Regions from separate parts of the Micromonospora sp. NBRC 110037 genome, predicted to be linked through region 2. Evidence: riboswitches for the same ligand, from Rfam matches in the RefSeq annotation. Region 2 holds a riboswitch; the other holds the start of a gene.
The links. A riboswitch is a leader RNA that binds a small molecule or an ion and turns the genes downstream of it on or off. The one in region 2 is predicted to bind thiamine pyrophosphate.

Region 1 (14,366 bases), on a different contig from region 2:
GGTGGCGGCAGTGGAGGGCGCCGCGGTCCGCGACCAGGACGGCCGGACGTACGCGGCGGCGAGCGTTGCGCTGCCGTCGTTGACGCTCACCGCGCTCCAGCTGGCTGTCGCTTCGGCGGTGGCGGCGGGCGCGAGCCGGCTGGAGGCCGCGGTGGTGGTGACCGAGGCGTCGACGCTGGACGGGGCGGGGCACGCGGCGGTGCGTGACCTGTCCGCCGACGCGCCGATCCACGTGGCCGCGCCGGACGGCGCCGTGCTCGGCACGGTGGTCGAGTGACCACGCCTGAGGCGCGTCCCTACCGGGCCGGTTTCGCCTGTTTCGTCGGGCGGCCGAACGCCGGCAAGTCGACGCTCACGAACGCGATCGTCGGCACCAAGATCGCGATCACCTCGAACAAGCCGCAGACCACCCGGCACATCATCCGGGCGGTGCTGCACCGGCCGGACTCGCAGCTCGTGCTTGTCGACACCCCGGGCCTGCACCGCCCCCGCACGCTGCTGGGGGAGCGCCTCAACGACCTGGTCCGGGAGACGTGGAGCGAGGTCGACGTGATCGGCCTGTGCGTGCCGGCGAACGAGCCGGTCGGCCGGGGCGACCGCTTCATCACCGGCGAGCTGGCCAGCCTGAAGGCCACCGTGCTGGCGGTGGTGACGAAGACCGACCTGGTGGACAAGAAGCGGCTGGCCGAGCAGTTGCTCGCGGTCAGCGAGCTGGGCGAGTTCGCCGCCGTGGTGCCGGTCAGTGCCGTCTCCGGGCACCAGGTCGACACGCTCGTCGACGTGATGACCGGCTACCTGCCGCCCTCGCCGCAGCTCTACCCGGACGACATGCTCACCGACGACCCGGAGCAGGTCCTGGTGGCGGAGCTGGTCCGCGAGGCGGCGCTGGAGGGCGTACGCGACGAGCTGCCGCACTCCATCGCGGTGGTGGTCGAGGAGATGATCCCGGAGGGCAACCTCACCAAGATCTACGCCGACGTGTACGTCGAGCGGTCGAGCCAGAAGGCCATCGTCATCGGCCACCGGGGCAGCCGCCTCAAGCACGTCGGCACCACCGCCCGGCGGCAGATCGAGGAGCTGCTCGGCACCCGGGTCTACCTCGACCTGCACGTACGGGTGGCGAAGGACTGGCAGCGCGACCCGAAGCAGCTGCGCAAGCTCGGCTTCTGAGCCCTCGGCCGGGCGTGCTCGGCGACGGGTGATCAGGATCAGTCAGGCCTATGGGACATCTCACTTTTCATAGGCGTCTGTGGTTGTTTCGAGGTGTCCGGGAGCAGGGTAGGGACCATTGTCTCTGCCCCCGGACCCCGCCGCGAGCTGATGCGAAACCGCTATCTGGACCTGCTGCGCTTCCTGGCCATCCTCCGAGTCGTCACGTACCACGTCACCGGCTACGCCACGCTCACGCTGGTGTTCCCGGCGATGTCGGTGATGTTCGCCCTGGCCGGGTCGCTGATGGCCGCGTCGCTGGACCGCAGCGGGGTGGGCGCGGTCGGGCGGCGGCTGCGCCGGCTGCTGCCGTCGCTGTGGGTGGTCGCCGCCGTCTTCGTGCCGGCCATGCTGCTCACCGGGCTGGCGTTCGGCCCGAAGGTGCTGCTCTGGCTGTTCCCGATCAGTGACCCACCGGCCAACTACTGGGGCGGGCTGGCGCTCAGCCCGATCTGGTACCTGCGGGACTACCTGTGGTTCGTGCTCGCCTCACCGTTCGTGCTGTGGCTGTTCCGCCGGGCGCCGCTGCCCACGCTGGCCGCGCCGTACCTGCTCCTGGTCGCGATCGAGGCCGGCATCCTGGCGAACCCGCCGACGGTGCTGCGCGAGTTCGGCCTCTACTTCGGCGCCTGGCTGCTCGGCTTCGCCCACCACGACGGGCTGCTGCGCCGGATGCGCAACCGGGTGCTGCTGCCGGTGGCCGCCGTCGTCGGCGCGGCCGGCCTGGCCTGGATCTTCACCCATCCCGGCCCGCGCGGGTACGACATCAACGACATCCCGCTGGGCAACGCGCTCTGGTCGGCCGCGTTCATCCTGGTCGCGATCGGCCGCGCGCCGACCGGGGTGACCTGGGTAGACCGCGTGCCGGCGCTCGGCCGCGCGGTGACGGTGGTGAACCGGCGGGCGCTGACCATCTACCTCTGGCACATGCCGTTCGTGGTGGCGCTCACCCCGCTCGTCGGCCTGGTCGGCTGGTCGCCACGCGACCCGGTCGGCCTGTGGCTGCGGGTGGGGCTGGTCTTCGCGCTGGTCGGCGTGGTGACGCTGATGGTCGGCTGGGTCGAGGACGTGGCCGCCCGGCGTACCCCGGAACTGCTGCCCGGCAGGCCGCGGCGGACCGTGGCGGAGCGGGCGGCGGCCGCCCCGGCCAGCCCGGCTCCCGCCGGCGCCCAGGACGGGCTCGTGGGCGCCGGCGCCCGGATCCCGTCGCCGCGCCGCGCGGTGGACCGGGCGGACGACCCGCCGCCGGGCGCGGGCGGCCACCGGCGGGACGCCCCGGCCGCCGACTGACCGCGCTCAGCGGCTGGTGACCGTCACGTTCCCGCTGGTGGCGGAGACGTCCAGCAGCACTGACGCGCCCGGGTCGTCGGTCACCGTCACGTCGGTGTCCCCGGATCTCGCCTCGGCCCGCACCCGGTAGCGGCCGGCCGGCACGGCCAGGTCCACGTCCCCGCTGGTGGCGTGCAGCCGGGCCGGAGCGGGCTGGTCCAGTTCCACGACGACGTTGCCGGAGGTGGTCTCGGCGTCGACCGCGGAGGCGAGGCGCCGGGCCTCGATGTCGCCCGAGCGGGCCCGCAACCGCACCGGGCGGGCCGCCTCGACCACCCGGATGTTGCCGGACGTGGACGACGCGCGGACCTCTCCGGTGGCGCCCCGGATGGTCAGGTCGCCGGAGCTGAGCGTGAACTCCACCGCCCCGATCTCGGTCAGGTCTACGTTGCCCGAGGCGGTCCCGCCCTTCACCGCCACGCCGGGCGGCGCGGTCACCTCCCAGGAGATGCTGCACCGGTGACCGCAGTCGGTGGGCAGCACGAGTTCGTCGCCCTTGATCTCGTACCGGCTGGTCGGCTCGTCGCCCTGGTAGCGGACGACGCGCTTGATCCGTACCTGGTCGGCCGGGCCGTTGGCCCGGACCACGACGTCCCCGGAGCCGTCTTCCGTCACGGTGATCCGGGTGATCTTCGCCTGCTCGGTGTGGTCGTAGTCGAGCCGGCGGAACGAGAGGGTGTCACACCCGGAGAGAACGATGAGCGTGGCGGCAGCGGTCGCGGCCACCGCGGTACGGAGCGAAGCCATGGCCAGCACACTAGGTCCGGCCCGGCGCCCGGCACATCCGGGATCGCCTGCCGGTCCACCCCGAGCCGACCCTGAGATCGCACCCGGAGGGAGAATGGCCTGATGGCCGGGTACCGCCGACAGCTCTACCGCGACGACGCGGTGGTGCTGCGTGTGCAGAAGCTGGGCGAGTCCGACCGGATCATCACGCTGTTCACCCGCCGGCACGGCCGGTTGCGCGCGGTGGCCCGGGGCGTGCGGCGCACCACGAGCCGGTTCGGCGCCCGGCTTGAGCCGTTCGGGCACGTCGACCTCCAGCTCGCCGGTGACCCCAAGGGCAACCAGGGCAGCTCGCTGCACACCGTCAGCCAGGTCGAGGCGATCGAGCTGTACGGCAAACGGTTCCTCGGCGACTACCCCCGCTACACGGCCGCCAGCGCGATCGCCGAGACCGCCGAGCGGCTCACCCCGGTCGAGCGCGAACCGTCGCTGCGGCTGTTCCAGCTCACCCTTGGCGCGATGAAGTCGCTGGCCCGCGGCGAGCACGCCACCACGCTGGTGCTCGACGCGTACCTGCTGCGCGGCATGGCGTTCGCCGGCTGGGCGCCGGCGCTCGCCGCCTGCGCGGTCTGCGGCGAGCCGGGCCGGCACCGCGCGTTCTCCGTACCGGCCGGCGGCGCCGTCTGCCCGGACTGCCGGCCCCCCGGCGCCGCCCACCCCGCGCCCGCCACGCTGGAGCTGATGTCCGCGCTGACCTCCGGCGACTGGGGGTACGCCGACGCGGCCGAGACCGGCGTACGCCGGGAGTGCAGCGGGCTGGTCGCGGCGCACCTCCAGTGGCATCTGGAACGCGCGCTACGCTCGCTGCCGCTGGTCGACCGGGGCGCCCCGGCGGCCGGCGCGGTCCCGTCGCCCGGCGGCGCGGGACCGGATGTGGTCCCGCCGCGCTCCGGTGCCGGGCCCGTCGCCGGTGTGAACAGGGAGATGACCGAGTGATCCGATCGACGAGGGCGACCCGCCGCGAGCCGGTCCCGCCGACCCCGCACCCCTCCGGGGCCCGTCCGCCGGCGCTGCCGCCCGCCGCGGTGCCCCGGCACGTCGCCATCGTGATGGACGGCAACGGCCGCTGGGCCAAGGAGCGCGGCCTGCCCCGCACCAAGGGGCACGAGCAGGGCGAGCACAGCCTGTTCGACACCGTCGAGGGCGCGATCGAGATGGGGATTCCCTACCTGTCGGCGTACGCGTTCTCCACCGAGAACTGGCGGCGCTCGCCCGACGAGGTCCGCTTCCTGATGGGCTTCAACCGCGACGTCATCCGTCGCCGCCGCGACCAGCTCGTCGACCTGGGCGTACGGGTGGTCTGGTCGGGCCGCGCGGGCCGGCTGTGGAAGAGCGTCATCTCCGAGCTGCAGACCGCCGAGGAGATGTCGCGCGGCAACTCGACGCTGACGCTGCAGTTCTGCGTCAACTACGGCGGCCAGGCGGAGATCGCCGACGCCGCCGCCGGGATCGCCCGCGACGTCGCCGCCGGCAAGCTGGACCCGGCCAAGGTGAACGAGAAGACTGTCGCGCGGTACCTCTACCACCCCGAGGTGCCCGAGGTCGACCTGTTCCTGCGCCCCTCCGGCGAGCAGCGCATCTCCAACTTCCTGCTCTGGCAGACCGCGTACGCCGAACTGGTCTACCTGGACACGCTCTGGCCCGACTTCGACCGCCGCCACCTCTGGTACGCCTGCGAGCTGTACGCCCAGCGCGACCGCCGCTTCGGCGGCGCCCTGCCCAACCCGGTCGCCCCGGGCGCCTGAGGGGGCAGGCTTACCGGCGCGCCGCTCTGGGTACCGATACCTCCAGACAGCAAACGCGGAGGTGAACCACATGATTCAGAAGCGGATCGCGCAGTGGGCGGTCATGGCGGTCGCCGTGCCGCTGGCGGCGGCCGGCGCGCGCCGGCTCAGCCACACCCTGGAGGCCCGTCGCGGCCCGTCCGGGGTGAGCCGTCTGCTGACCAAGGGCGCCGACCTGATCCGGCCGCAGAAGGCCAGGCGTCGCCGGTTCTTCTGACCTGCGACGTCGGCCCGACCGGTACGCCCCGCATCCGGCTTTCCCGCCGGGCGCGGGGCGTTGCGCTCTACGATCGGCGCAGGGCGCGCCGCCGGGTGCGCGCCCGCCACGGGGGTGGAGGATGCGCGATCTCCGGTACGAGATGACTGCTGCCCTGGCCGCCGCCGACCTGGTGGAACCGGACCGCCGGGACGCGGTCGCCGGGCTGTGCGCCGAGCTGGCCGAGCGGTGGTGCGCCGAACTGGGGCACACCCCGGCGGTCCGCTCCGGCGAGATCGGCGAACTGGCGGCCGGCGAGCCGGCGGCCGGCTGGGCGCCCGACCCGCACGCCCAGCGGGCCTGGTGAGGTGTCCGGCCGGGCTCACGCCTCCACTTCGGAGCGGTCGCCCGCCCAGAGCGTGTGGAACGAGCCCTCCCGGTCCACCCGGTGGTAGGTGTGCGCGCCGAAGTTGTCCCGCAGCCCCTGGATCAGCGCGGCCGGCAGCCGCTGCGCCCGCAGCGCGTCGAAGTAGGCCAGCGACGACCCGAAGGCCGGTGCCGGCACGCCCGCCCGGGCCGCGTCGGCCACCACCCGTCGCCAGGCCGGTACGCCGGCGCTGACCCGCTCGGCGAACCACGGCGCGACGAGCAGCGTCGCCAGGTCCGGCTCCGCGTCGTACGCCTCGCGGATGCGGTCCAGGAAACCGGCCCGGATGATGCAGCCACCCCGCCAGATGGTGGCCGTGCCGCCCAGGTCGATGTTCCAGTCGTACTCCCGGCTGCCGGCGCGGATGTGGTCGAAGCCCTGCGCGTACGCGACGATCTTGCTGGCCAGCAGCGCGCGGCGCACGTCCTCGACGAACGTCTCCCGGTCGTCCACCTGCCACTTCTCGCCCGCGTCGGCGAACACCCGGCGGGCGGCCTCGCGCTGGCCGGCGTGCCCGGACAGCGACCGGGCGAACGTGGCCTCGGCGATGCCGGTGATCGGAATGCCCAGGTCGAGCGCGCTCTGCACGGTCCAGCGGCCGGTGCCCTTCTGCTCGGCCTGGTCGAGCACCACGTCGACGAACGCCTGACCGGTTGCCGCGTCGGTGTGGCCGAGCACGTCGGCGGTGATCTCGATGAGGAACGACCCCAGCTCGCCGCCGTTCCACTCCCGGAAGATCTCCGCGATCTCCGCCGGGCTCGCCGACAGACCGGCCCGCAACAGGTCGTACGCCTCGGCGATGAGCTGCATGTCGGCGTACTCGATGCCGTTGTGCACCATCTTCACGAAGTGGCCCGCGCCGTCCGGCCCGACGTGCCGGCAGCAGGGCTCGCCGTCCACGTGCGCGGCGATCTTGGAGAAGATCGGCCCCAGCTTCTGGTACGACTCGGCCGACCCGCCGGGCATGATGCTCGGGCCGAGCAGCGCGCCCTCCTCGCCGCCGGACACGCCGGTGCCGACGAAGTGCAGCCCGTGCGCGCGCAGCGCCTCCTCCCGGCGGCGGGTGTCGGCGAAGTGCGCGTTGCCGCAGTCGACGACGATGTCGCCCTCCTCCAGCAGCGGGACCAGCTCGTCGATCACCGCGTCGGTCGGGGCGCCGGCCTTCACCATCACGATCACCGCGCGGGGCCGCTCCAGCGAGCCGACGAAATCCGCGAGCGACTCCGACGGCACGAACGTGCCCTCGTCGCCGTGCTCGGCGACCAGGCTGCGGGTACGTTCCGGCGACCGGTTGTGCACCGCCACGGCGAAGCCGTTGCGGGCCAGGTTCCGGGCCAGGTTGCGGCCCATCACCGCCAGACCGGTGACCCCGATCTGCGCCGTCGCCTGCTCTGCCATGCGTACCGCCACCTCTCGTCCGTACTGCCGTGCTGCGACCGTATCGCGGCCGTCGAGGATGTGGGCCACGGTGTCCACAGGGTGTGACCGGTGGGTGGCCGTACGTCCCTCGGCTTAATTCGGCTGCGGGACTCGCCGGTGGCGCGATAGCGTTGCCGCATGCGTATGTGACGCCCCACCTCCGAGCCCGGTCCACCGCCGCGAGTGCCGTGGACCCGTCCTGCTCCGGGCGTCCGCATCCTTCCCCGCCACCGTCGGTCGCGGTGTCTGTCGTGATCGGAATGCGCCGGAGCCCTCGCTCGGCGCGTCCCGGTCGGCGCGCCCGCACGACAGGAGGCCCGCGAATGCCCGCGAAGCGCAATCCGAAGAAGTCCCGCAAACAGTCCTCGCCGCAGGTGACCGCGCCGGCGCTCGACGCGCTCACCGCGCCGCCCGCAGTGGTGCTCCCGACGGAGCCGGTGGCGTCCGCCGTGTCCCTGGACGCGGCGCCGCATTCGGCGTCACCGGAGACTCCGGTCCTGCCCAGCGCGCCCGCGACGCCGCCCCGATCCGGCCCACCGGCAGGGCGGCAGGCCCGGGTCACCGGGCGCAGCCAGCGCGCCGGCCAGACCCGCTTCTACGCGTTCCGCCGGAGCTGACCGGCAGGCCGGTTCCCGTCGCCCGCTGCCCGGGCAGGCCCCTCATCCGGGTCCTTGCCCGGGCAGCGTTTCTCCTTCCCGCCGCTCGCCCCCACCGCCGGTGTCCCTAGAGATCTTGGAAGATTTCGGCCCCTATAGGGACCATTTCCTACCAAGATCTTCCCCGACGCCGGTCGATCATGAAGTTGGCGGCGACAAAACGGGCAACCCGTGCCGTCAACTTCATGATCAACGGGGGCGGGGCGAGGCGGGGCGAGGGGGGTCAGCCGATCAGGGGGCGGAAGGTGCCCAGGGCGATGCTTGTCGCCAGAGCGGCGGCGGCCAGGAGGGCCGATCCCACGACCAGCAGCGTGTCCGCGCCGGTGAAGCGCTGCGGGCGGGCCACGGTGCGCGGCGTACCCGCGTCGAAGCCCCGGGCGTCCATCGCGACGGCGAGCCGTGTACCGCGCCGGATCGCGCCCACCAACAGCGTGAACGCGGTCGACCCGAACAGCCGCAGCTTCGCCACCGGATTGCGGCCGGCGTCCACGCCGCGGGCCCGCCGGGCCATGCTGATCATCCGCCATTCCTGCTCCAGCAGCGGCACCATCCGGAACGCGGCCAGCGCGCCGATGGCGAACCGGGCGGGCGCCTTCGCGTTCTGGATCAGCGCGTCGGCCAGGTCGGTCGGGTCGGTGGTGGCGAACACGACGATGCCGGGCAGCGCCACCGCGAGCATCCGCAGCACCAGGCCCAGCGCCGTGACGAGCACCCCTTCGGTGACCAGGATCGGCCCGGCCTGGAGCAGCACCGGGCCGGAACGGTCGGCCGCGAAGAGCACAAGCGTGACCAGGATGCCGACGGCACCGGCGAGCAGCGGCCAGGCGCGGCGGGCCAGCACCCGGTAGCGGACGCCGAACAGCGGCAGCACCGCGAGTTCGACGGCGATGGCGACGGCCGGGGCCACCGGATCGAGCGTCGCCACCAGGATCAGCGTGAACACCATCGCGGCGGCCAGCTTCGCCACCGGGTTGCGCCGGGCCAGCGGAGCGCCCGGCGCGGCGACCGGTTCGACGTTGATCACGAGGACGCCCCCAGGGTGAGCGTCCGGTCGGCCAGCGCGGCCACGAAGTCCTCGTCGTGGGTCACCGCCACCACGCCGTGCCCGGCGTCGCGCAGCTCGGCGAGCAGGTCGATCAGTTCCAGCCACGTGCGCCGGTCCTGGCCGAACGTAGGCTCGTCGCAGATCAGCAGGCGGGGCGCGGTGGCCAGGGCCGTCGCCACGCTCAGCCGCCGCGCCTCGCCACCCGAGAGGGTGTACGGGTTGGCGCCGGCCAGCCGGTCCAGCCGCAGCCGCTCCAGCAGGGCGTCCACTGTGGCGCTGACCGCTGCCTGGGGCTGCCCGGTGCGGCGCGGGCCGAGCGCCAGCTCGTCGCGGACGGTGGCGGTGACGAACTGGTGTTCCGGGTCCTGGAACACCGAGCCGATCCGGCGTACCAGCGCGGGCGCCCGCCAGCGGTACGGGGGAGTGCGCGCGTCCCGCCCGGCCAGTTCCGCCGACGCGGTGACGCCGCCCGTGCCGGGTTTCAGCAGGCCGCCCAGGAGCAGCGCCAGCGTCGACTTGCCGGCCCCGTTGGGGCCGAGGACGGCGAGCGCCTCGCCGGCGCGTACTCGAAGATCGGTGGGGTCGAGCCGGGGCGGCAGGCCGAGCCGCTCCGCGGTGAGCAGCACGTCGCCGGGCGGCGTGGTGGCGTGCCGGGGTGGCGTGACCTGGCCGGGCACCCACACCCCGGCGGCGGCCAGCGCGTCGCCGTGCGCGGCGAAGACCGCAGCGGGCGGCCCGTCGGCGCGCACCCCGCCGCCCGGTTCCAGCACCACCACGCGGTCGACCAGCGGCAGCGCCTCGGTGACCCGGTGCTCCACCAGGACCATCGTGGTGTCCGTGTCGAGCGCGTTCGCGACGGCCCGGCGGATCAGCGCGGCGCCGGCCGGGTCGAGGTTGGCGGTGGGCTCGTCCAGCAGCAGCAGTCCGGGGCGCAGCGCGAGCGTGCCGGCCAGGGCGAGCCGCTGCTGCTCGCCGCCGCTGAGCGCGGCGGTCGGCCGGTCCCGGTCGTACGGGAAGCCGACCCGGCGCAGCGCCTCGTCGACGCGGGGCCAGATCTCCCCGGCGGGTACGCCACGGTTCTCCAGCCCGAACGCCACGTCGTCGCCGGAGCGGGCCATGACGAGCTGGGTCTGCGGATCCTGGAACAGGATGCCGACGCGCTCGCGGGCCTTGCGCGGGTCCAGCCCGTCGATCTCGACGGTGCCCTCCTGCTCGCCGGAGTCCTCCGGCAGCAGCCCGGCCAGCGCCGCCAGCAGCGTGCTCTTACCGGCGCCGGAGGGTCCGAGCAGCAGCACCCGCTCGCCGCTCTCCACCCGAAGATCCACCCCGCGCAGAGCCCAGCGTTTCCGTCCCCCGTGCCGCCACCCGAACCCCCGCAGCACCACCCCGCTCACCGCTCACCCACCCCCTCTCCCGGCCCAGCCTGCGTGATCAAGGAGTTCGCGTCCGGAAAACCGTGCCCGGCGGACGCAAACTCCTTGATCACCGGGGCGGGGCGAGGCGAGGCGAGCCTCAGACCAGGGCGCGGTCGCGGCCGGCGGGGAAGCGGTCCAGGACGCCGGTGTTCGCCAGCGCGCGGGTGAGGGCCACCGCACCCAGGCCGGCCACCAGCAGACAGCTGAGCACGCCGAACGCGATGTAGGGCAGCCGGAACGTCGTCCAGCTCGTGCCGGGGTACCAGTAGAGAGCGTCGAACAGCGTGGCGAAGAGGCCGCCGCACGCGCCGGCGAGCGCCGCCGTGAGCGGCCGGTGGAGGCGGTACCGGGTGGCCGCGAAGACCGCCTCGACGCCCAGGCCCTGCACCGCGCCCTGGAGGATCGCCATCGCACCGTAGGGGGAGCCGAGCAGCACCGAGACGGCCGAGGCGACGGTCTCGGTGAGCAGCGCCGCCCCCGGCTTGCGGACGATGAGCGCGCTCAGCACGGCCGGGATGAGCCAGACGCCGTACATGACCGACTGGAGCGGGGCGAAGAAGGCGAACGGCCCGTCGCTGCCCTTCCAGAGGATGTTCCAGAGCTGGAACACGACGCCGAAGGTGACGGCGATGACCGAGGCGACGACGATGTCGACGGTACGCCAGCGGTTGCTGTCGGTGTGGTTCACGGTTGGCTCCCAGTTCGTCGAGGTGAACCAGGAGAAGACGCACGCCGCGCCCGGTGGTCACCGGACGGCGACGCGGCTGGAGGTCGACCGAACTCCCTGCGCTGGCATTACCCAGATCAGGTTCGAGGGTCTGCGGGCACCGGCCCGCACTCTCAGCGCTGTGCGCTCCCCTGTCGGATGTGAAGTTGTCTCGTCGCAGACGCTAGCACCGACCACGGGCCCCGGCCCAGCAGGGCGAGTGTCGGTATGGTGGCGATCATGCTGGTGGATGCGCGGGGACTGACGTTCGAGGTACGCGCCGGCGGCCCCGAGGGCGGTGACCCGGTCCTGCTGCTGCACGGCTTCCCGCAGCACTCCGGCGAGTGGGACGCGGTGACGCCCGCGCTGCACGCCGCCGGGCTGCGCACGTACGCGCTCGATCAGCGCGGCTACTCGCCCGGCGCGCGGCCGGCGGACGTCGGGGCGTACCGGATTCCGGAGCTGGTGGCCGACGCGGCCGGCGTGCTGGATTCCCTCGGGGTGACCCGCGCCCACCTGGTCGGCCACGACTGGGGCGCGATCGTGGCGTGGGGTCTGGCGGCGGCGCACCCGGAGCGGGTGCGGACGCTGACCGCGGTGTCGGTGCCGCACCCGGCCGCGATGGGGCACGCGCTCGCCACCGACCCGCGGCAGAAGGTCAAGTCCGCGTACATCGCGTTGTTCCGCAAGCCCGGTACGGCGGAGCGGGTGCTGCTGGCGTGGAACGCCGCCACGCTGCGCAAGCTGCTCAGCGGCGTGGGCGACGCCCGCGCGGTGGCGCGCTACGCCGAGCCGATGCGCGAGCCGGGGGCGTTGACGGCGGCGCTGAACTGGTACCGGGCGATGACCGGGGCGGACATGAAGGCGGTCGCCCCGGTCGGGGTGCCCACCACGTTCGTCTGGAGCGACAAGGACGTGGCGATCGGCCGGACGGCCGCGCAGGCGTGCGCCGCGCACGTCACAGGTGACTACCGGTTCGTGACGCTGCCCGGCGTCAGCCACTGGATCCCGGACGAGGCGCCCGGCCCGCTGGCCGAGGCGATCCTCGCCCGGTGCGCAGGAACGGAGGAGGCATGACGGTGAGCGCCGAGGCGTACCTGGCGGTGGTGACCGAGACGATCGGCCGGGTCGCCGCCGAACAGCGGCGCAACGTGGCCGACGCGGCCGACCTGATCGCAGCGGCGCTGCGCGCCGATGGTGTGGTGCACGCGTTCGGCACCGGGCACTCCGAGGCGCTGGCCATGGAGATCGCCGGTCGGGCCGGCGGGCTGGTGCCCACGAACCGGATCGCGTTGCGTGACCTGGTGCTGGTCGGCGGCGACCCGGCCGACGTGCTCGGCCCGAAGCTGGAACGCGACCCGGCGGTGGCGCACCGCCTCTACGAGCTGGCGCCGATCCGGCCGCAGGACGTGTTCGTGCTCGCCTCGAACTCGGGCGTGAACGGGGCGATGGTCGAGTTCGCGTCCATCGTGAAGGAACGCGGGCACGGGCTGGTGGCGATCACGTCGGCGCAGCACTCGGCCCGGATGACGTCGCGGCACCCGTCCGGCCGCAAGCTCGCCGACTTCGCCGACGTGGTGCTGGACAACGGCGCCCCGTACGGCGACGCCACGCTGCCGCTGCCGGGCGGCGGCGCGGTGGGCGCGGTCTCGTCGATCACCGCGGCGCTGCTGGCCCAGCAGATCGTCGCCGAGGTGGTGGCCCGGCTGGTCACGGCGGGGGAGCGTCCGCCGGTCTACCTGTCCGCGAACATCACCGGCGGCGACGAGCACAACGCCGAGCTGGAGGCACGGTACGCGGGGCGGATCCGCCGCGGTTCCTGAACCGGTTTCGTGATCATCCGTACGGGGCACAGGCGGTCCTGCCGGTGGGCGTTCACCCGCCGGCCGTGCCGTCTCCCGGGGAGGTCCGCGAGTGTCGAAGGAATCCGAGAAGCAGCGCTGGCAGCGCAACTTCGCCGATCTGTTGCAGGAGCTGCGCGTCGCGCAGACCGGCGTGCAGATCCTGTTCGCCTTCCTGCTGACGCTGCCGTTCAGCGCCGGGTTCGACCGGACCACCGAGTTCCAGCGTGACGTCTACATCCTGGCGCTGCTGACCGCCGCCGCCTCCGCCGCGATGATCATTTCTCCGGTGGCGTTCCACCGGGCGCTGTTCCGCCAGGGACGCAAGCCGGAACTGGTCCGCTTCGCCCACCGGATGGCCACCGGCGGCCTGTTCTTCATGCTGATCGCGATGGTCAGCTCGGTCCTGCTGGTCTCCGACTTCGTGCTGGACCGGCCGATCGCGTTCCTGCTCAGCGCGCTCACCGGCCTCTGGTTCCTGATCTTCTGGGCGATCCTGCCGTTCAGCCGCCGCAACTGGGGCGACGACGACATCGACGACGAGGACGACGACCCGCAGACGCTCACCGGCGGCTGACCGTCCGCCAAATCGGACGTGCACGCGGCGCTACCCCTGGGTAACACCCGGGGGTAGCGTCGTTTTCGTCGAGCGCGTCGACGCAGCCGGACCGACGAGGAGGCAGCCGTGACCACGACACAGAACAGCCGGCCCGAGTCCCCCGACGGCGCGGGGCCGCTGCCCGGAGAGGCGGGCCAGGTCACCGAGAAGGAGGCCCGCCAGGTCGCCGAGGCGGCCCGCGAGTCGGCCTGGGACCGGCCCAGCTTCGGCAAGGAGTTGTTCCTCGGCCGGTTCCGGCTCGACCTGATCGACCCGTGGCCCCGCCCCGACCCGGCCGAGGTGGCCCGTGCCGACGAGTTCCTCGGCTCGCTGCGGGCGTACCTGGGGTCCGAGGTGGACGGTGAGGCGATCGAGCGGGACGCGCGCATCCCCGACGAGGTGTTCCACGGACTGGCCGGGCTGGGCGCGTTCGGCATGAAGATCGACCGCAAGTACGGCGGACTCGGGCTGAGCAACCTGCACTACTGCCGGGCGCTGATGCTCGTCGGCTCGGTGAGCCCGGCGGTCAGCGCGCTGCTCTCCGCGCACCAGTCGATCGGCGTGCCGCAGCCGCTGAAGATGTTCGGCACACCCGAGCAGAAGGACCGGTTCCTGCCCCGGCTCGCCGCCGGTGAGGTCTCCGCGTTCCTGCTCACCGAGCCGGACGTCGGCTCCGACCCGGCCCGGCTCGCCACCACCGCCGAGCCGACGGCGGACGGCACCGGCTACCGGCTCAACGGGGTGAAACTCTGGGCCACCAACGGCACGCTCGCCACCCTGCTCGTGGTGATGGCCCGGGTGCCGGCCGGCGAGGGGCGGCGCGGCGGCATCACCGCGTTCGTGGTGGAGGGCGACAGCGACGGCATCACCGTCGAGCGGCGCAACTCCTTCGTCGGGCTGCGCGGCCTGGAGAACAGCCTCACCCGCTTCCACGACGTGTTCGTGCCGGCCGAGA
Region 2 (15,815 bases):
CGGGTCGGCGTACACTTTCAGATCGGCGCACAGCGTCCACTCCGCCATGCCCACCCTGCGCTTCGGTGGGAGTCGGAGCCGCGGCTGGCGCGGGTTTCCTGATCTTGGTCAGTTCTCCCGTGTAAGACGTTGTGGGCCGTCCGGAGTAACCGACGTCAGGACAGCGGAGGACATGCCGAAAAAAGACGGAGCCATCGAGATCGAGGGTCGGGTCATCGAGCCCCTGCCGAACGCCATGTTCCGGGTGGAGCTCGCGAACGGTCACAAGGTGCTGGCTCACATCAGCGGCAAGATGCGGCAGCACTACATCCGCATCCTGCCGGAGGACCGGGTCGTCGTCGAACTCTCGCCGTACGACCTGACCCGCGGGCGCATCGTCTACCGCTACAAGTAAGCCTGACGGCGGCCGGGACGTTCCCGTGTCCGTCTTCGACGTCCGGGTCGCGCTGCGTCGCGCCTCCGGGCCAGATGGGAAGTAAGGCAACCGTGAAGGTCAAGCCGAGCGTCAAGAGGATCTGCAACAAGTGCCGGGTGATCCGCCGGCACGGCCGGGTCATGGTCATCTGCACCGACCCGCGCCACAAGCAGCGCCAGGGCTGACGCCCCACACATCACCAACTCGTCCCAGCCGCGGTCGGGCGCGCAGCGCGTACCCCCTCGTGGTTGACCCCCGGTCGGAGGCCGGGGCCCGCTCGGGCAGCGACCCGTCCCGGTCGCCGGCGTTCGTCGCCGGAAGGACAGGGAGGGTCGGGTAGCGGGGTGGGACGGGTCCACACCTCCGCCACAACATCACGAGGAGTACGCCCGCACATGGCACGTCTAGTCGGCGTGGATCTCCCCCGCGAGAAGCGGATGGAGATCGCGCTCACCTACATCTTCGGGGTCGGTCGCACCCGCGCCCTGGAGACGCTCGCCGCGACCGGCATCTCGCCGGACAAGCGCGTTCGGGACCTCACGGACGAGGAGCTCGTCGAGCTCCGGAACCACATCGAGGGCAACTACAAGGTTGAAGGCGACCTGCGCCGCGAGGTCGCCGCTGACATCCGCCGCAAGGTCGAGATCGGCTGCTACGCCGGTATCCGGCACCGCCGCGGTCTGCCCGTGCGTGGCCAGCGCACGAAGACCAACGCGCGGACCCGGAAGGGCCCGAAGCGGACCGTGGCCGGCAAGAAGAAGCCCGGCAAGAAGTAACTAGGAGCGCACAGACTTATGCCACCGAAGGCTCGTGCCGGAGCCGCCGTCAAGAAGGTCCGGCGCAAGGAACGCAAGAACGTCGCCCACGGGCAGGCGCACATCAAGAGCACCTTCAACAACACCATCGTGTCCATCACGGACCCGACCGGTGCGGTCATCTCCTGGGCCTCCTCCGGCCAGGTCGGCTTCAAGGGCTCCCGCAAGTCGACTCCGTTCGCCGCGCAGCTCGCCGCCGAGGCCGCCGCGCGCCGCGCGATGGAGCACGGCATGCGCAAGGTCGACGTGTTCGTCAAGGGCCCCGGCTCCGGCCGGGAGACCGCCATCCGTTCGCTGCAGGCAGTGGGCCTCGAGGTCGGGCAGATCTCCGACGTCACGCCGCAGCCGCACAACGGGTGCCGTCCGCCGAAGCGTCGCCGGGTCTGAGAGGTTAGAGAGAGATGGCTCGTTACACCGGTGCTGACTGCCGCCGTTGCCGGCGGGAGAAGATGAAGCTGTTCCTCAAGGGCAGCAAGTGCGATGGCCCGAAGTGCCCGTTCGAGTCCCGGCCGTTCCCGCCCGGGCAGCACGGCCGCGGCCGCACGAAGGAGACGGAGTACCTGCTCCAGCTTCGTGAGAAGCAGAAGGCCCGTCGTGTCTACGGCGTGCTGGAGAAGCAGTTCCGCGGCTACTACGAAGAGGCCGTGAGCAAGGAGGCCAAGACCGGCGAGGTCCTGCTGCAGATCCTCGAGTCGCGGCTGGACAACGTGGTCTACCGGGCCGGCTATGCCAAGTCCCGGGACATGGCCCGCCAGCTGGTCAAGCACGGCCACTTCACGGTGAACGGCAAGAAGGTCGACATCCCGTCGTACCGCGTCAAGGAGCACGACATCGTCGAGGTGCGTGCCAAGAGCAAGGAGCTCACCCCGTTCCTCGTGGCGCAGGGTGAGGCCGGCTCGCGGACCGTTCCGGCGTGGCTGGAGGCGATCCCGAGCCAGCTGAAGATCCTCGTGCACTCGCTCCCGGCCCGCCAGGTGATCGACACCCAGGTCCAGGAGCAGCTGATCGTCGAGCTCTACTCCAAGTAAGGGCTCGTTGCGGTGGCCCGTCCTCCGGGGCGGGCCACCGGAACAGTTGTGTCGTGGGCGTCAAATAGCGGGCGCCCCGGAAGAGAAGAGAAAAGATGCTCATCAGCCAGCGACCGTCTCTCTCCGAAGAGTCGATCAACGAGACCCGCTCCCGGTTCACCATCGAGCCGCTGGAGCCCGGCTTCGGCTACACGCTGGGCAACTCGCTGCGGCGTACGCTGCTGTCCTCCATCCCCGGTGCGGCGGTCACCTCGATCAAGATCGACGGTGTGCTGCACGAGTTCACCACGATCCCCGGGGTCAAGGAGGACGTGGTCGAGCTCGTCATGAACATCAAGGAGCTGTGCGTCAGCTCCGAGCACGACGAGCCGGTCAGCATGTACCTGCGCAAGCAGGGCCCGGGCGACGTGACCGCCGGTGACATCCAGCCCCCGGCCGGTGTCTCGGTGCACAACCCGGACCTGAAGCTCGCCACCCTCAACGGCAAGGGCCGGCTCGACATGGAGCTGACCGTCGAGCGGGGTCGCGGCTACGTCACCGCGGCGCAGAACAAGCAGGCGGGCGCCGAGATCGGCCGGATCCCGGTCGACTCGATCTACTCGCCGGTGCTCAAGGTGACGTACCGGGTCGAGGCGACCCGTGTCGAGCAGCGGACCGACTTCGACCGGCTGATCATCGACGTCGAGACCAAGCCGTCGATGGGCCCGCGTACCGCGCTGGCCTCGGCCGGCTCGACGCTGGTGGAGCTGTTCGGGCTCGCCCGTGAGCTGGACGAGACCGCTGAGGGCATCGACATCGGGCCGTCCCCGCAGGACGCCCAGCTGGCGGCCGACCTGGCCCTGCCGATCGAGGAGCTGGACCTGACCGTCCGCTCCTACAACTGCCTCAAGCGCGAGGGCATCAACTCCGTTGGTGAGCTCATCGGGCGTACCGAGGCCGACCTCCTCGACATCCGCAACTTCGGCCAGAAGTCGATCGACGAGGTCAAGATGAAGCTCGCCGGGATGGGCCTGGGGCTGAAGGACTCGGCTCCGAACTTCGACCCGGCGCACGTCGTGGACGCCTTCGGTGAGGCGGACTACGACACCGACGACTACCGCGAGACCGAGCAGCTCTAGTCCGCGCTGCCGCCACACCTGAGGAGCACCAAGCATGCCCACGCCCACCAAGGGCCCCCGCCTCGGCGGCAGCCCCGCGCACGAGCGGCTGATGCTGGCCAACCTGGCCACCGCGCTGTTCCAGCACGGCAAGATCCAGACCACCGAGACGAAGGCCCGGCGGCTGCGTCCGCTGGCCGAGCAGCTCATCACCAAGGCCAAGCGCGGCGACCTCGCCTCGCGTCGCCGGGTGCTGGGCGTCGTCAAGGACAAGGACGTGGTCTACGCCCTGTTCGACCAGATCGCGCCCCGGTACGCCAACCGCAACGGTGGCTACACCCGGATCGTGAAGACCGGTCCGCGCAAGGGTGACGCCGCTCCGATGGCGATCATCGAGCTGGTGGAGGAGCTTCAGGTCGCCGAGCCGAAGGCGAACAAGAAGACCGCCGCCCGCAAGGCCGCGCAGCAGGACAAGGTCGAGGCCCTGGCCCCGGCCGAGGAGAAGCCGCGCTCCAGCGAGGGAGACCAGGACGCCGAGGCCCCGGTCTCCGCGTCGGGTGACACCGCCGCCGCCCGCGAGGACAGCGACGAGGCCACCGAGAACGACAAGGCCTGAGATCAGGCTCGACCGGGCCCGGCATCCCCTCGGGGGTGCCGGGCCCGTCGCCGTCGACAGGAGGTACGAGGTGGACGAGCGGATCCGGCTGCGGCTGGACGTCTCGTACGACGGCACGGACTTCTCCGGCTGGGCGCCCCAGCCGACCCGGCGCACCGTGGCCGGCGTGCTCATGCAGACGCTGGACCTGGTGCTCGGCGGGGGCACGGCGACCGGCCTGACGGTGGCCGGGCGTACCGACGCCGGGGTGCACGCCACCGGGCAGGTCTGCCACCTCGACCTGCCCGTCGGGGTGTGGCGGGAGCACGAGGGGCGGCTGCTGCGCCGGCTGGCCCGGCTCCTCCCGCCGGATGTGCGGGTACGCGCCATGACCGAGGTGCCGGCCGACTTCGACGCCCGCTTCTCGGCCACGTTCCGGCGGTACGAGTACCGGGTCACCGACGCCCCGTGGGGCGCCGAGCCGCTGCGCCGCCGGGACACCCTGGCCTGGCCGAAGCCGCTGGACCTGGCGGCGCTGAACGCGGCCGCGGCCGGGCTGGTGGGCGAGCACGACTTCGCCGCGTACTGCCGGCGCAAGGAGAACGCCACCACGCTGCGCGAGGTGACCCGGCTGGACTGGCGGCGCGATCCGGACGGGATCCTGGTCGCCACCGTGCAGGCCGACGCGTTCTGCCAGAACATGGTGCGCAGCCTGGTCGGGGCGATGCTGGTGGCCGGGGACGGGCGGCGGCCGGTGCAGTGGCCGGCCGGCCTGCTGACCCGGCGTGAGCGCTCCAGCGAGGTGACTGTGGCGCCAGCGCACGGCCTCGCCCTGGTCGCTGTGGGCTACCCGGCCGACCCGGCCGAGTACGCCCGCCGCGCCGATCTGACCCGCCGGTTGCGGGTGCCGGTGGCCGAGGGCTGACCGGAGGTCAGTCGGTGCCCCGCTGACCGGCGCTGTCCCCGGCCGACTCCGCGTCGGGCTGCCCGGCCGTTCCGGCCGCCGCACGACGGTCCAGCACAGCCCGGTTGAGGTGCAGCTCGACCATGTCGTACATGATCTCGCGGGCGGCTGCGTCGTCGCTCGGGATGCGTTCCCCGTCGGCGCGCGTGACCAGGCAGTAGGCGACGTAGTGTCCGCGTACCTGCCAGGCGACCCGGGCCGCGGCCTTCTCCACCACCTCGGTGTCGTCGCCCGCCGCCATGCCACGGAACCGTCCCTGGCGCGCGTCGAGCAGCGGCCGGATGCGGTCGCGTACCCGCTGGGCGGTGGCCACGTCGGTGAGGTTGAACAGACCGGCGGTGATCAGGTGGTCGCCGTCGGGGGAGCGGAGCGTGCCCCGCACGACCTGGTTGCAGCCGAGCCGGACCAGCAGGTCGGCGATCTCGCCGGTGGCCGCGACCTGACACTTCGTACTGGCCTGGGTCTTGAGCACCCGGTACGCCGGCTTCCCGTCGGTGAGCACCAGGTCCTTGGTCGGGAAGACCTCCTTGGCGGTGAGCGTCGCCTGGTCGGTGTCCCGGGAGTCCAGGTCGGTGCCGCCGGCCGGGGTGCTCGATTCGCTCGGCTGCGGGGTCGGCTGGCCGGCGGACGGCGTGGCCGTCCGCTCGTCCAGCAGCGCCGCGACGGCGAGCCCGGTGAGCGAGAGCAGCAGCAGTACGGCGGCGCCACCGACGAGCGTCTGCCAGAACCGGCTGCCGCCGTTGCGGCGGTCGGCGCGCCGGGCCCGGGGCAGTTCGGAGACGTCGCCGGCGCGGGCGGTCGGGTTGGCGGGGATCGGCACTGTCGGCCGGTTCGTCGCCGCCGGTACGGGCGCGGGCATGGGTGGCGCGGGCTGCGGCACCGGGGACGGCTCCCGTGGTGGCGCGGGCCGTCCCGGTGTCGGCGCCGGGGCCGGTGGCGCCGGAGCAGGTGCGCGGGTGTCGTCCGCCACCGCCTGCCCGTCGGGGTCGTCCTGCCCGGCCGCGCCGGCCGGCGGCAGCGCCGGTTGCGGGCGCGGCGGCGGGGGCAGCGACGGCGTGGGGAACCGGGAGCGTGACGGACCCGCGGGCGGCGGCGTCGTGGCTGCGGGCCCGTGCGGGGCCGACCCGGGCTTCGGGTACTCCAGGAAGGCGTCCTCATCGGACTCGTACCGGTACACCATGTGGCATAGAGTAGGACTGATTGTCCCTTTCAGGGGTAATATCGGGAAAATCTGGCGGAGTGGCGTCCGGCTCCGCCTCTGACACCGTTGCCGGAACCGCCCCGGCCCGGTGCGAGAATGCCTGCGTGACCGGCGACCACTACTTCACCGCTGAGCCCTCGGGCCCGGCCCGCCCGCGCGAGGTCGAGTTCACAGTCGCCGGGCGCGACTACACGCTCGGCTCGGCCGGTGGCGTCTTCTCCGCCGACCGGCTCGACCCCGGCACCGCCGTGCTGCTGCGCAAGGCCGACCTGCCGGCCGCCGACGTCACCGGCGCGCTGCTCGACATCGGCTGCGGCTTCGGCCCGATCACCTGCGTCCTCGCCACTGTCGCGCCGGAGGCCACCGTCTGGGCCGTGGACGTCAACGAGCGGGCCCGCGCCCTCACCACCGCCAACGCGGCAAGGGTCGGCGCCGCCGACCGGGTACGCGCCGTCGCGCCCGACGAGCTGCCGGACGACGTCACCTTCACCCAGATCTGGTCCAACCCGCCCATCCACATCGGCAAACCGGAACTGCACGGCCTGCTGCTGCGCTGGCTGCCCCGGCTCGCCCCGGACGGCGTGGCCTGGCTCGTCGTCGCCCGGCACCTCGGCGGCGACTCGCTGCACCGCTGGCTGGTCGAGCAGGGCTGGTCCGTCGAGCGGCACGCCAGCCAGAAGGGCTACCGGGTGCTGCGCGTCACCCGGTAATCCGGTGTCGTCCAGCGGCCCGGCTCGGGCAGGATGCCCGCGTGGGATACGTGGACGTGGCAGCGGTCGGGCACATCCTCCCGGACGGGCGTGAGCTGTTCAGCGACGTCTCGTTCCGGGTCGGTGAGGGTGCCAAGGTGGCGCTGGTCGGCCCGAACGGCGCCGGCAAGACCACGCTGCTGCGGATGGTCGCCGGTGACCTGCCGGTGAAGACCGGCGCGATCGCGCGCTCCGGCGGGCTGGGCGTGATGCGGCAGTTCATCGGCATGATCGGCGACGAGTCAACGCTCGCCGACCTGGCGCTCTCCCTCGCCCCGCCCGCGCTGCGCGACGCCGGGCGGCGGCTCGCCGAGACCGAGGCGGCCATGCGGGCGGCCGAGGTCCGCGGCAAGTACAGCTCCGCCGCCGCCAAGGCCCAGCTCGCGTACGCCGAGGCGCTCGCCGCCTGGGGCGAGACCGGCGGTTACGACGCCGAGGTCCTCTTCGACACCGTCGCCACCATCGTGCTGGACCTGCCGTGGGACAGTGCCCGGGACCGGCCGGTGCGCACGCTCTCCGGCGGCCAGCAGAAACGCTTCGCGCTGGAACTGCTGCTGCGCGGCCCGGACGAGGTGCTGCTGCTCGACGAGCCGGACAACTTCCTCGACGTACCCGGCAAACGCTGGCTGGAGGGGCGGCTGCGCGAGTCGGTCAAGTCCGTGCTGTACGTCTCACACGACCGGGAACTGCTGGCCCAGACCGCCGACCGGGTCGTCGCGGTGGAGGGCGGCAGCGCCTGGGTGCACCCGGGCGGCTTCGCGAGCTGGCACGACGCCCGGGTCGCCCGGCACGCCCGCCTCGACGAGCTGCGCAAACGCTGGGACGAGGAGCACCAGAAGCTGCGCGAGCTGATGCTGATGTACAAGCAGAAGGCCGCGTACAACGACGGGATGGCGTCCCGCTACCAGGCCGCGCAGACCCGGCTGCGCAAGTTCGAGGAGGCCGGGCCGCCGCCCGTACCCCCGAAGGACCAGGACATCCGGATGCGCCTGACCGGCGGGCGGACCGGCAAGCGCGCGGTCATCGCCGAGCAGTTGGAGCTGGACGGCCTGACGTTCCCGTTCGACCTGGAACTCTGGTACGGCGACCGGGTCGCGGTGCTCGGCGCGAACGGCACCGGCAAGTCGCACTTCCTGCGCCTGCTGGCCCGCGGCGGCACCGACCCGGAGCCCGGCAACACCCCGGTCGACGGCGCCGCCGCGCTCGCGCCGGTCGCGCACGGCGGCGTGGTCCGGCTCGGCGCGCGGGTGCGGCCTGGGCACTTCTCGCAGACCCACGACCGCCCCGAGCTGATGGCGAAGACGCTGGTCGAGGTGCTGTGGCGCGGCGACGAGCACCGGACCGGCATGGACCGGCACGCGGCCATGGCGGCGCTGTCCCGGTACGAGCTGGCCGGGCAGGGCGACCAGCGGTTCGGCACGCTCTCCGGCGGTCAGCAGGCCCGCTTCCTGGTGCTGCTGCTGGAACTGTCCGGCGCGACGCTGCTGCTGCTGGACGAGCCCACCGACAACCTCGACCTGGCCTCGGCCGAGGCGCTGGAGGCCGGGCTGACCGCGTTCGAGGGAACTGTCGTCGCGGTCACCCACGACAGGTGGTTCACCCGTACCTTCGACCGGTTCGTGCTGTTCCGGGGCGACGGTGACGTGGTGGAGACGCCAGCGCCGGTCTGGGACGTGGCCTGAGCCGCTCCCCGGGTGGGCCCCGGGGAGCGGGCATAGGGTGGATCTCGTGAGTGAGATGACCTATCGCCGGCTGGGCGACTCCGGGCTCGTGGTGTCAGTGGTCGGCATCGGCTGCAACAACTTCGGCCGCAAACTCGACCTCGACGGCACCCGGGCGGTGGTCGACGCCGCCCTCGACGCCGGGATCAACTTCTTCGACACCGCCGACATCTACGGCGAGCCGCAGGGCGCCTCCGAGGAACTGCTCGGCCAGGCGCTCAAAGGCCGCCGCGACGACGTGGTGGTGGCCACCAAGTTCGGCATGGACATGCACGGCGCGAACGGGCCGGACCACGACGCCCGGGGTGCCCGCCGCTACATCGCCCGCGCCGTCGAGGCGTCGCTGCGCCGGCTCGGCACCGACCACATCGACCTGTACCAGATGCACGAGCCCGACCCGGGCACCCCGATCGACGAGACGCTCGCCGCGCTCGACGACCTGGTGACCGCCGGCAAGGTGCGCTACCTGGGCAACTCCAACTTCGCCGGCTGGCAGATCGCCGACGCCGACTGGACCGCGTCGTCGCAGGGGCGTTCCCGGTTCATCTCCGCGCAGAACCACTACTCGCTGGTGGAACGCGGGGTGGAGGCCGAGGTGATCCCGGCGTGCGAGCGGTTCGGCCTCGGCATGCTGCCGTTCTTCCCGCTGGCCAACGGGCTGCTCACCGGCAAGTACAAGCGCGGCGAGGCGCCCCCGGCCGGTAGCCGGCTGGCCGGCGGCGGCCGGTACGCCGAGCGGCTGGCCGCCGCGCGCTGGGACGTCATCGAGGCGATCGATGCGTACGCGGCCGAGCGCGGCATCAGCATGCTGCACGTGGCCATCGGCGGCCTGGCGGCCCGTCCCGCGGTGACGTCCGTGATCGCCGGCGCCACCACTCCCGACCAGGTGAAGGCGAACGCCGAAGCCGGCACGTGGCAGCCGTCCGACGAGGACCTGGCCGCCTTGGACGCCATCCTCTGACTGTCCGCGCTCGCGCGCTCGGGCTTGCACGTCGGGCGTGTGCTGGCGCGCTCGGGTTTGCACGTCGGGCGTGTGCTGGCGCGCTCGGGTTTGCACGTCGGGCGTGTGCTGGCGCGCTCGGGTTTGCACGTCGGGCGTGTGCTGGCGCGCTCGGGTTTGCACGTCGGGCGTGTGCTGGCGCGCTCGGGTTTGCACGTCGGGCGTGTGCTGGCGCGCTCGGGTTTGCACGTCGGGCGTGTGCTGGCGCGCTCGGGTTTGCACGTCGGGCGTGTGCTGGCGCGCTCGGGTTTGCACGTCGGGCGTGTGCTGGCGCGCTCGGGTTTGCACGTCGGGCGTGTGCTGGCGCGCTCGGGTTTGCACGTCGGGCGTGTGCTCGTGTGTCGGGTGTGTGCGTCGGGGCGTGTGCTCACCCGTTTGGGCCTGCGCACACCGGGCTGCCCGCGCGCTCAGCTCACCCACGCGTTCGGCTCCGCCCGCACGTGGACTGTGCGCCCTCGGTTGGGGGCGCGCCCGCGCGGCCTGCGCCCCATCAAGGCTCGCCCACGCGTCAGCCACCCATGGCGTGCCACCCAGAGGCAGCGCTCACGACGAGTGGAACACCATGGGTGTCTCAAGGCCCTTATGACACCCATGGCGTTCCACTCGGGGCTGGATCTGGCGACGAGTGGAACGCGATGGGTGTTTGCGGGCGGGCCTCTGACGCGCGTGGTGTCTCGGGCGGCTCGACGGGTGGCGAACCGGGGACCCAACGGGTGGCGGGCGGCGAGCCGGGGGCCCGGTGGGTGGTAGGTGGCGAAATGGGGGCCCGGTGGGTGGTGGGTGGTCCGGTGGGTGGTAGGTGGCGAAATGGGGGCCAGCGGTGACGTGTGGCGGGCCGGGGGCGTAGCGGGGTGAGGCTCGTGGCCGCGGGCGCGGATCAGTGGTTCGCCTCGGTGGCACGACGTTCTGCCAAGGCCTGGCGCACCAGGGCCACTGTGGCGTCGGGCCGGCGTAGCACGTCGTCGGCGGTGAAGCGGAGCACGAGCCACCCGGCTGCGCGCAGCGCGTTCAGGCGAGCCACGTCACGGCGGAAGTGAGCCCGTTCGCGGTGGTGGTCGCCGTCGTACTCGACCGCGAGGCGGAGCGCCGGCCAGGCCAGGTCCACCCGGGCCACGAAGCGTCCGCCGGCGCGTACCTCGTGTTGGGCGGTGAGCGGGCCGAGGCCGGCGTCGAGCAGGAGCAGCCGCAGGCGAGTCTCCATCGGGGACTCGCTCAACGGCTCGGCCAGCGCCAGCACCTCGCGCAACAGCGGAGCGCCCGGCCAGCCCGGCCGGGCGGCGGCGTAGGCCCGCAGGGCGGGCAGCTTCACGGCCCGGCGACGCAGCAGCGCCTCGACGGCGACCAACGCCTCGGCGAGTGAGCCCTGCCGGCCCAGGTCGAACGCCGTGCGAAGGGGCGTGGTGACCGGCAGCCCGCCGACGAGGGTGCGGTCCCGCTCCGGCAGCGGTGACCGGACCAACCGCAACCGTGGGTGCGGTCGCAGCCGCGCAGCAGTCGGCAACAGTACTGTCACCGGCGCGTCGCGGGGGAGCACGTCCGCGCCGAACAACCACGCGGCGCTGCGCCCCGCCAGCACGGCACCCGGCGGCAGGCGCAACGCCACCGCCTCGCACCACATCCGGTGGTCGTCGGCGCGGTACCCGTCGCGGTGCACGTACACGTCCGGCAGCAGGCGGATCCAGGTCTGCCCGCGCAGCATCGTCCAGGTGAGTAGCCCTTCGGAGACGGCACGGCTGCCCCGGAACGGCAGGATCTCTAGGCGGCGCGGAACACGGGCGGGAACGGACACCCAGGCAGCGTGTCGTGACGGGACGGTCACCCGCTGCCCCGATCCGGCGGACGGCTGGTTCCTGGGAAAAACCTCACCCGGGCTTCCGTACGGGCGGGAGGCGTCGTACGGTAGGCCGCAAGTGACCCACGGGAGCCCGGTGCGGACCGGGCTGAGAGGGGGGCTGGGAGCCCCCGACCGTCGAACCTGATCCGGGTAATGCCGGCGCAGGGAGGAGCGTTGCCGTGCTGTCCCTGGGACGACTGCATCTCATCACCGACACCCGGCCGGGGCGTGACCCGCTCGCCGTGTTGCGTGCCGCACTGCCCGTGGCGGGCGCAGACCTCGTCGTGCAGGTGCGCGTGGAGGACGACGCCACCGACCGGGAGGCGTACGAGCTGGCCCGGCTGGTGGTCGACGCCTGCCGGCCGTACGGAGCACAGTGCCTGGTCAACGACCGGCTGCACGTGGCGCTCGCGGTGGACGCCGCCGGTGGCCACGTCGGCGCGGACGACCTGCCGGTGCGTGCCGCGCGCCGGGTGCTCGGCCCGGACGCGGTGCTCGGCGCGACCGCCCGCGAACCGGTGACCGCCCGGGCCGCGGTGGACGCGGGCGCGAGCTACCTGGGCGTGGGCCCGTGCCACGCCACCACCACCAAGTTCGGCCTGCCGGAACCGATCGGCCCCGAGGGGATACGCGCGGTCGCCGAAGCGGTGACCGTGCCGGTGATCGCGATCGGCGGGGTGACCGCCTCAAGCGTGCCGGCGCTGCGGGCCGCCGGGGCGTACGGGGTGGCGGTGGTCGGCGCGCTCAGCGGGGCAGCCGATCCCGCGCACGCCACCGCCGAGCTGCTGCGGGCCCTGACGTGTTAACAGGGGGCCCTTCCTCTACCGGAGGCGTTAACAGGGGGCCCTTCCTTAACGACGTGGCGGTGGTGGGGGGCGGGCCTGTCGGGTGGGCGATCGCGTGGCGGTGCGCGCAACGTGGACTGCGCGTGGTGGTGCACGACGACCGGCCCGGGTCGGGCGCGTCGTCGGTGGCCGCCGGGATGCTGTCGCCGGTCGCCGAGGCGTACTTCGGTGAGCACGAACTCACCGCGCTGCTCGTCGAGTCCGCCGCCCGCTGGCCCGGTTTCGCGACCGAGCTGGCCGGGGCGAGCGGCGTCGACATCGGCTACCGCACCGAGGGCACGCTCGTCGTCGGGCTCACTGCCGACGACCTGGCCGAGGCGAGGCGGCTGTGGTCGTACCAGCAGGGCCTGGAACTGCCGATCACGCCGCTGCGTCCCTCGGAGCTGCGCGACCGCGAGCCGGCGTTGGCGCCGCGCGTGCGCGGCGGCGCTGTCGCGCCCGGCGACCACCAGGTCGACCCGCGGCGGCTGGTCGTCGCGCTGCGCACGGCCGCCGAGCGCGCCGGCGTGGAGCTGCGCCCGGCGCGCGTCGGCGCGCTGTCCGAGGTGGACGCGCGGGTCACTGTGGTCGCGGCCGGCTGCGGCGCGGCTGCGCTGACCGGCCTGCCGGTCCGGCCGGTGAAGGGCCAGGTGCTGCGGCTGCGCGCGCCGGGTGGCGGTCCGCCGGGCTTCCGGCACGTGATCCGGGGGTACGCGGACAGCGAGCCGGTCTACCTGGTGCCCCGGGACAGCGGCGAGGTCGTGGTCGGGGCGACGGTCGAGGAGCGCGCGGACACCGCTGTCACCGCCGGTGGCGTGCTGACACTGCTGCGCGCCGCCACGGAGCTGGTGCCGGAACTCGTCGAGTACGAGCTGGTGGAGGCAGTCGCCGGGCTGCGCCCTGGTACGCCGGACAACGCGCCGATCATCGGGCCGCTGCCCGGGCAGCCGGGTGTGCTCGCCGCGACCGGACATCACCGGCACGGCATCGTGCTCACCCCGGTCACCGCCGACCTGGTCACCGAGCTGATCGTCACCGGCGAGCCGGATCCCGCGCTCGCCCCCTTCACCCCGGACCGCTTCGGGAAGGAGCGCACGTGGAACTGATCGTCAACGGCACCGGCCGGACGCTGCCCGAGGGCGTCACCGTCGCCGAGGTGGTCCGCACCGTCACCGACCGGGAGCGCGGGCTCGCCGTGGCGGTGAACGGCGAGGTGGTGCCGCGCGGCGGCTGGTCGGCGAGCGTTCTGCGCGACGGCGACCGGGTCGAGGTGCTCAGCGCCACCCAGGGCGGGTGAGCAGGATGTCCACGCTTGAGATCGGCGGGGTCGGGTTCGGCTCCCGGCTCATCCTCGGCACCGGTGGCGCGGCGAACCTGCACGTGCTGGAGGCGGCGATCCGCGCGGCCGGCACCGAGCTGGTGACGCTGGCGCTGCGCCGGGTCGACACCACGCCCGGCGGGTCGGGTGGCCTGCTCGACCTGGTGGAGCGGTGCTGCGTACGGCTGCTGCCGAACACCGCCGGCTGCCGTACCGCTGTGGAGGCGGTGAAGACGGCGCACCTGGCCCGGGAGGCGTTCGACACCGACTGGGTGAAGCTGGAGGTGATCGGCGACGAGCGCACGCTCCTGCCCGACGGGGTGGAGCTGCTGCGCGCCGCCGAGGAGCTGGTCGCGGACGGGTTCACCGTGCTGCCGTACACGTCGGACGATCCGGTGCTCGCGCGGCGGCTGGCCGACGTGGGCTGCGCGGCGGTGATGCCGGCCGGGTCGCCGATCGGCTCCGGGCTGGGCATCGGCAACCCGCACCACATCCGGCTGATCCGGGCGGCGGTCGACGTGCCGGTGGTGCTCGACGCGGGCATCGGCACCGCCTCCGACGCCGCCCTCGCCATGGAGCTGGGTTGCGACGCGGTGCTGCTCGCCAGCGCCGTGACCCGGGCCGCCGACCCGGTCGCGATGGCCACGGCGATGCGGTACGCGGTCGAGGCCGGCCGCCTCGCGTACGGCGCGGGCCGCATCACCCGCCGCTTCCACGCCCTGCCGTCCACCCCCGACGAGGGACGGCCCGACCTGTGACCGCCTCACGCGTAGCGGATCTTGGTACGGAGGCGCCCCCCGAGGGGCGGCCGCGTACCAAGATCCAGGGCGGGCCGAGCGGGGTCGTGCTGCTGACCGATCGGCGGGTGGCCCGGGGGGCGCTCGTCGACGTGGTGGCGGCTGCCGTGGGTGGGGGAGTGCGGTGGGTGGTGCTGCGGGAGAAGGACCTGCCGCGCCCCGAACGCCTCGCGCTCGCCGTCGACCTGCGCGCGATCCTCGCCGACGCGGGCGGCACGCTCGTCGTCGCCGGACCCGACCCGCTCGACGGGGACGCGGTGCACCTACCGGCTGCCGGCCCGTACCCGCCGCCCGCCGTCGGCCTGGTCGGCCGCTCCTGCCACGACACCGCCGAGCTGGCCCGCCTCACCACCGAGCACTACGCCACCCTGTCCCCGCTCTACGAGACAAAGACAAAACCCGGCTACGGCCCTGTGTTGGGACCGGGCGGATTGAGCGAGCTGATCGCGGTCAGCCCCGTGCCCGTCCTCGCGCTGGGCGGCATCGAGAACCCGGACCAGGTCCACGCATGCGTCGAGGCGGGCGCCGCCGGAGTAGCCGTGCTGGGCGCGATCATGCGCGCGGACGACCCGAGAGAAACCGCCACCACGCTGGGCAGAGCCTTCCAGGAGGCGGCCACCCACTTGGCGCGCACCCACCCCGCGCGATCCGACGCAAGCCCGCACGCGACAGGGCTGCGGCCGACCGTGCCCACGGAGGGATCAAGCCTGACCGCCCGGAGTGGGCACGGTCGGCCGCAGCCCCGAACCGCAACCACTGTCGGCCGCAGCCGTCAAACCACCGGAGAAGACCAGTGACGCCGAAAACAGTTCTCAGCATCGCCGGATCCGACTCCGGAGCAGGAGCCGGCATCCAGGCCGACCTCAAGACGTTCGCCGCGCTCGGCGCGTACGGCACGAGCGTGCTCACCGCTGTCACCGCGCAGAGCACCAGGGGCGTGGACGCCGTCCTGCCGCTGCCCCCGCAGACGGTGCGCGACCAGATGGACAGCGTGCTCGGCGACTTCGACGTGCGCGCCGTGAAGAGCGGCATGCTCGGCACCCCGGCGGTCGCCGACGCGGTGGCCGAGGCGGCCTGGGCCGGGCGGCTGCCACACCTGGTCGTCGACCCGGTACTGGTCGCCACCAGTGGGCACCGGCTCGGCGTGGTGGAGGCGGTCGAGCGGCTCCTGCCGTACGCGGAAGTGGCGACGCCGAACTGCGCGGAGGCCGCGGCCCTCACCGGAGGCCCGGTGGGCACGGTCGAGGAAATGGTGGCGGCGGCCGAGGCGCTGGCGGCGCGCGGACCGGCGTTCGTGGTGGTGACCGGCGGTGACGTGGACGCCGACGGCGAGTCGGTGGACGTCCTGTCGGGCGGCGGAACCACTCGGCTGCTGCGCGCGCCCCGGGTGGACACCCGGCACAACCACGGCACCGGCTGTTCGTTCTCGGCCGCCGTCGCGGTCCGGCTCGCCGCGG

Region 1: linked by a shared signal. The riboswitch ahead of A4R25_RS28405 (ECF transporter S component) and the one ahead of thiE (thiamine phosphate synthase) in region 2 are both predicted to bind thiamine pyrophosphate.

The regions. Positions count from the first base shown of each region.
Region 1 is NZ_BBVA01000014.1:2,173-16,538, reverse strand. Features, by position in the region: gene A4R25_RS28465 (hypothetical protein) at 1-277, shown strand, start outside; gene era (GTPase Era) at 274-1,170, shown strand; gene A4R25_RS28455 (acyltransferase) at 1,321-2,499, shown strand; gene A4R25_RS28450 (DUF4097 family beta strand repeat-containing protein) at 2,506-3,285, opposite strand; gene recO (DNA repair protein RecO) at 3,388-4,260, shown strand; gene A4R25_RS28440 (isoprenyl transferase) at 4,257-5,069, shown strand; gene A4R25_RS28435 (hypothetical protein) at 5,140-5,325, shown strand; gene A4R25_RS28430 (hypothetical protein) at 5,447-5,671, shown strand; gene gndA (NADP-dependent phosphogluconate dehydrogenase) at 5,687-7,129, opposite strand; gene A4R25_RS28420 (hypothetical protein) at 7,474-7,767, shown strand; gene A4R25_RS28415 (energy-coupling factor transporter transmembrane protein EcfT) at 8,030-8,830, opposite strand; gene A4R25_RS28410 (ABC transporter ATP-binding protein) at 8,827-10,245, opposite strand; gene A4R25_RS28405 (ECF transporter S component) at 10,364-10,954, opposite strand; TPP riboswitch at 11,030-11,136, opposite strand; gene A4R25_RS28400 (alpha/beta fold hydrolase) at 11,213-12,049, shown strand; gene A4R25_RS28395 (sugar isomerase domain-containing protein) at 12,046-12,795, shown strand; gene A4R25_RS28390 (DUF6328 family protein) at 12,887-13,390, shown strand; gene A4R25_RS28385 (acyl-CoA dehydrogenase family protein) at 13,499-14,366, shown strand, end outside.
Region 2 is NZ_BBVA01000003.1:110,023-125,837, reverse strand. Features, by position in the region: gene infA (translation initiation factor IF-1) at 173-394, shown strand; gene rpmJ (50S ribosomal protein L36) at 487-600, shown strand; gene rpsM (30S ribosomal protein S13) at 811-1,191, shown strand; gene rpsK (30S ribosomal protein S11) at 1,210-1,617, shown strand; gene rpsD (30S ribosomal protein S4) at 1,632-2,258, shown strand; gene A4R25_RS10485 (DNA-directed RNA polymerase subunit alpha) at 2,354-3,376, shown strand; gene rplQ (50S ribosomal protein L17) at 3,411-3,971, shown strand; gene truA (tRNA pseudouridine(38-40) synthase TruA) at 4,042-4,875, shown strand; gene A4R25_RS10470 (hypothetical protein) at 4,883-6,094, opposite strand; gene A4R25_RS10465 (class I SAM-dependent methyltransferase) at 6,220-6,825, shown strand; gene A4R25_RS10460 (ABC-F family ATP-binding cassette domain-containing protein) at 6,867-8,546, shown strand; gene A4R25_RS10455 (aldo/keto reductase) at 8,584-9,546, shown strand; gene A4R25_RS10450 (DUF559 domain-containing protein) at 10,463-11,374, opposite strand; TPP riboswitch at 11,493-11,604, shown strand; gene thiE (thiamine phosphate synthase) at 11,599-12,225, shown strand; gene thiO (glycine oxidase ThiO) at 12,219-13,349, shown strand; gene thiS (sulfur carrier protein ThiS) at 13,340-13,540, shown strand; gene A4R25_RS10430 (thiazole synthase) at 13,546-14,319, shown strand; gene A4R25_RS10425 (thiamine phosphate synthase) at 14,382-15,155, shown strand; gene thiD (bifunctional hydroxymethylpyrimidine kinase/phosphomethylpyrimidine kinase) at 15,152-15,815, shown strand, end outside.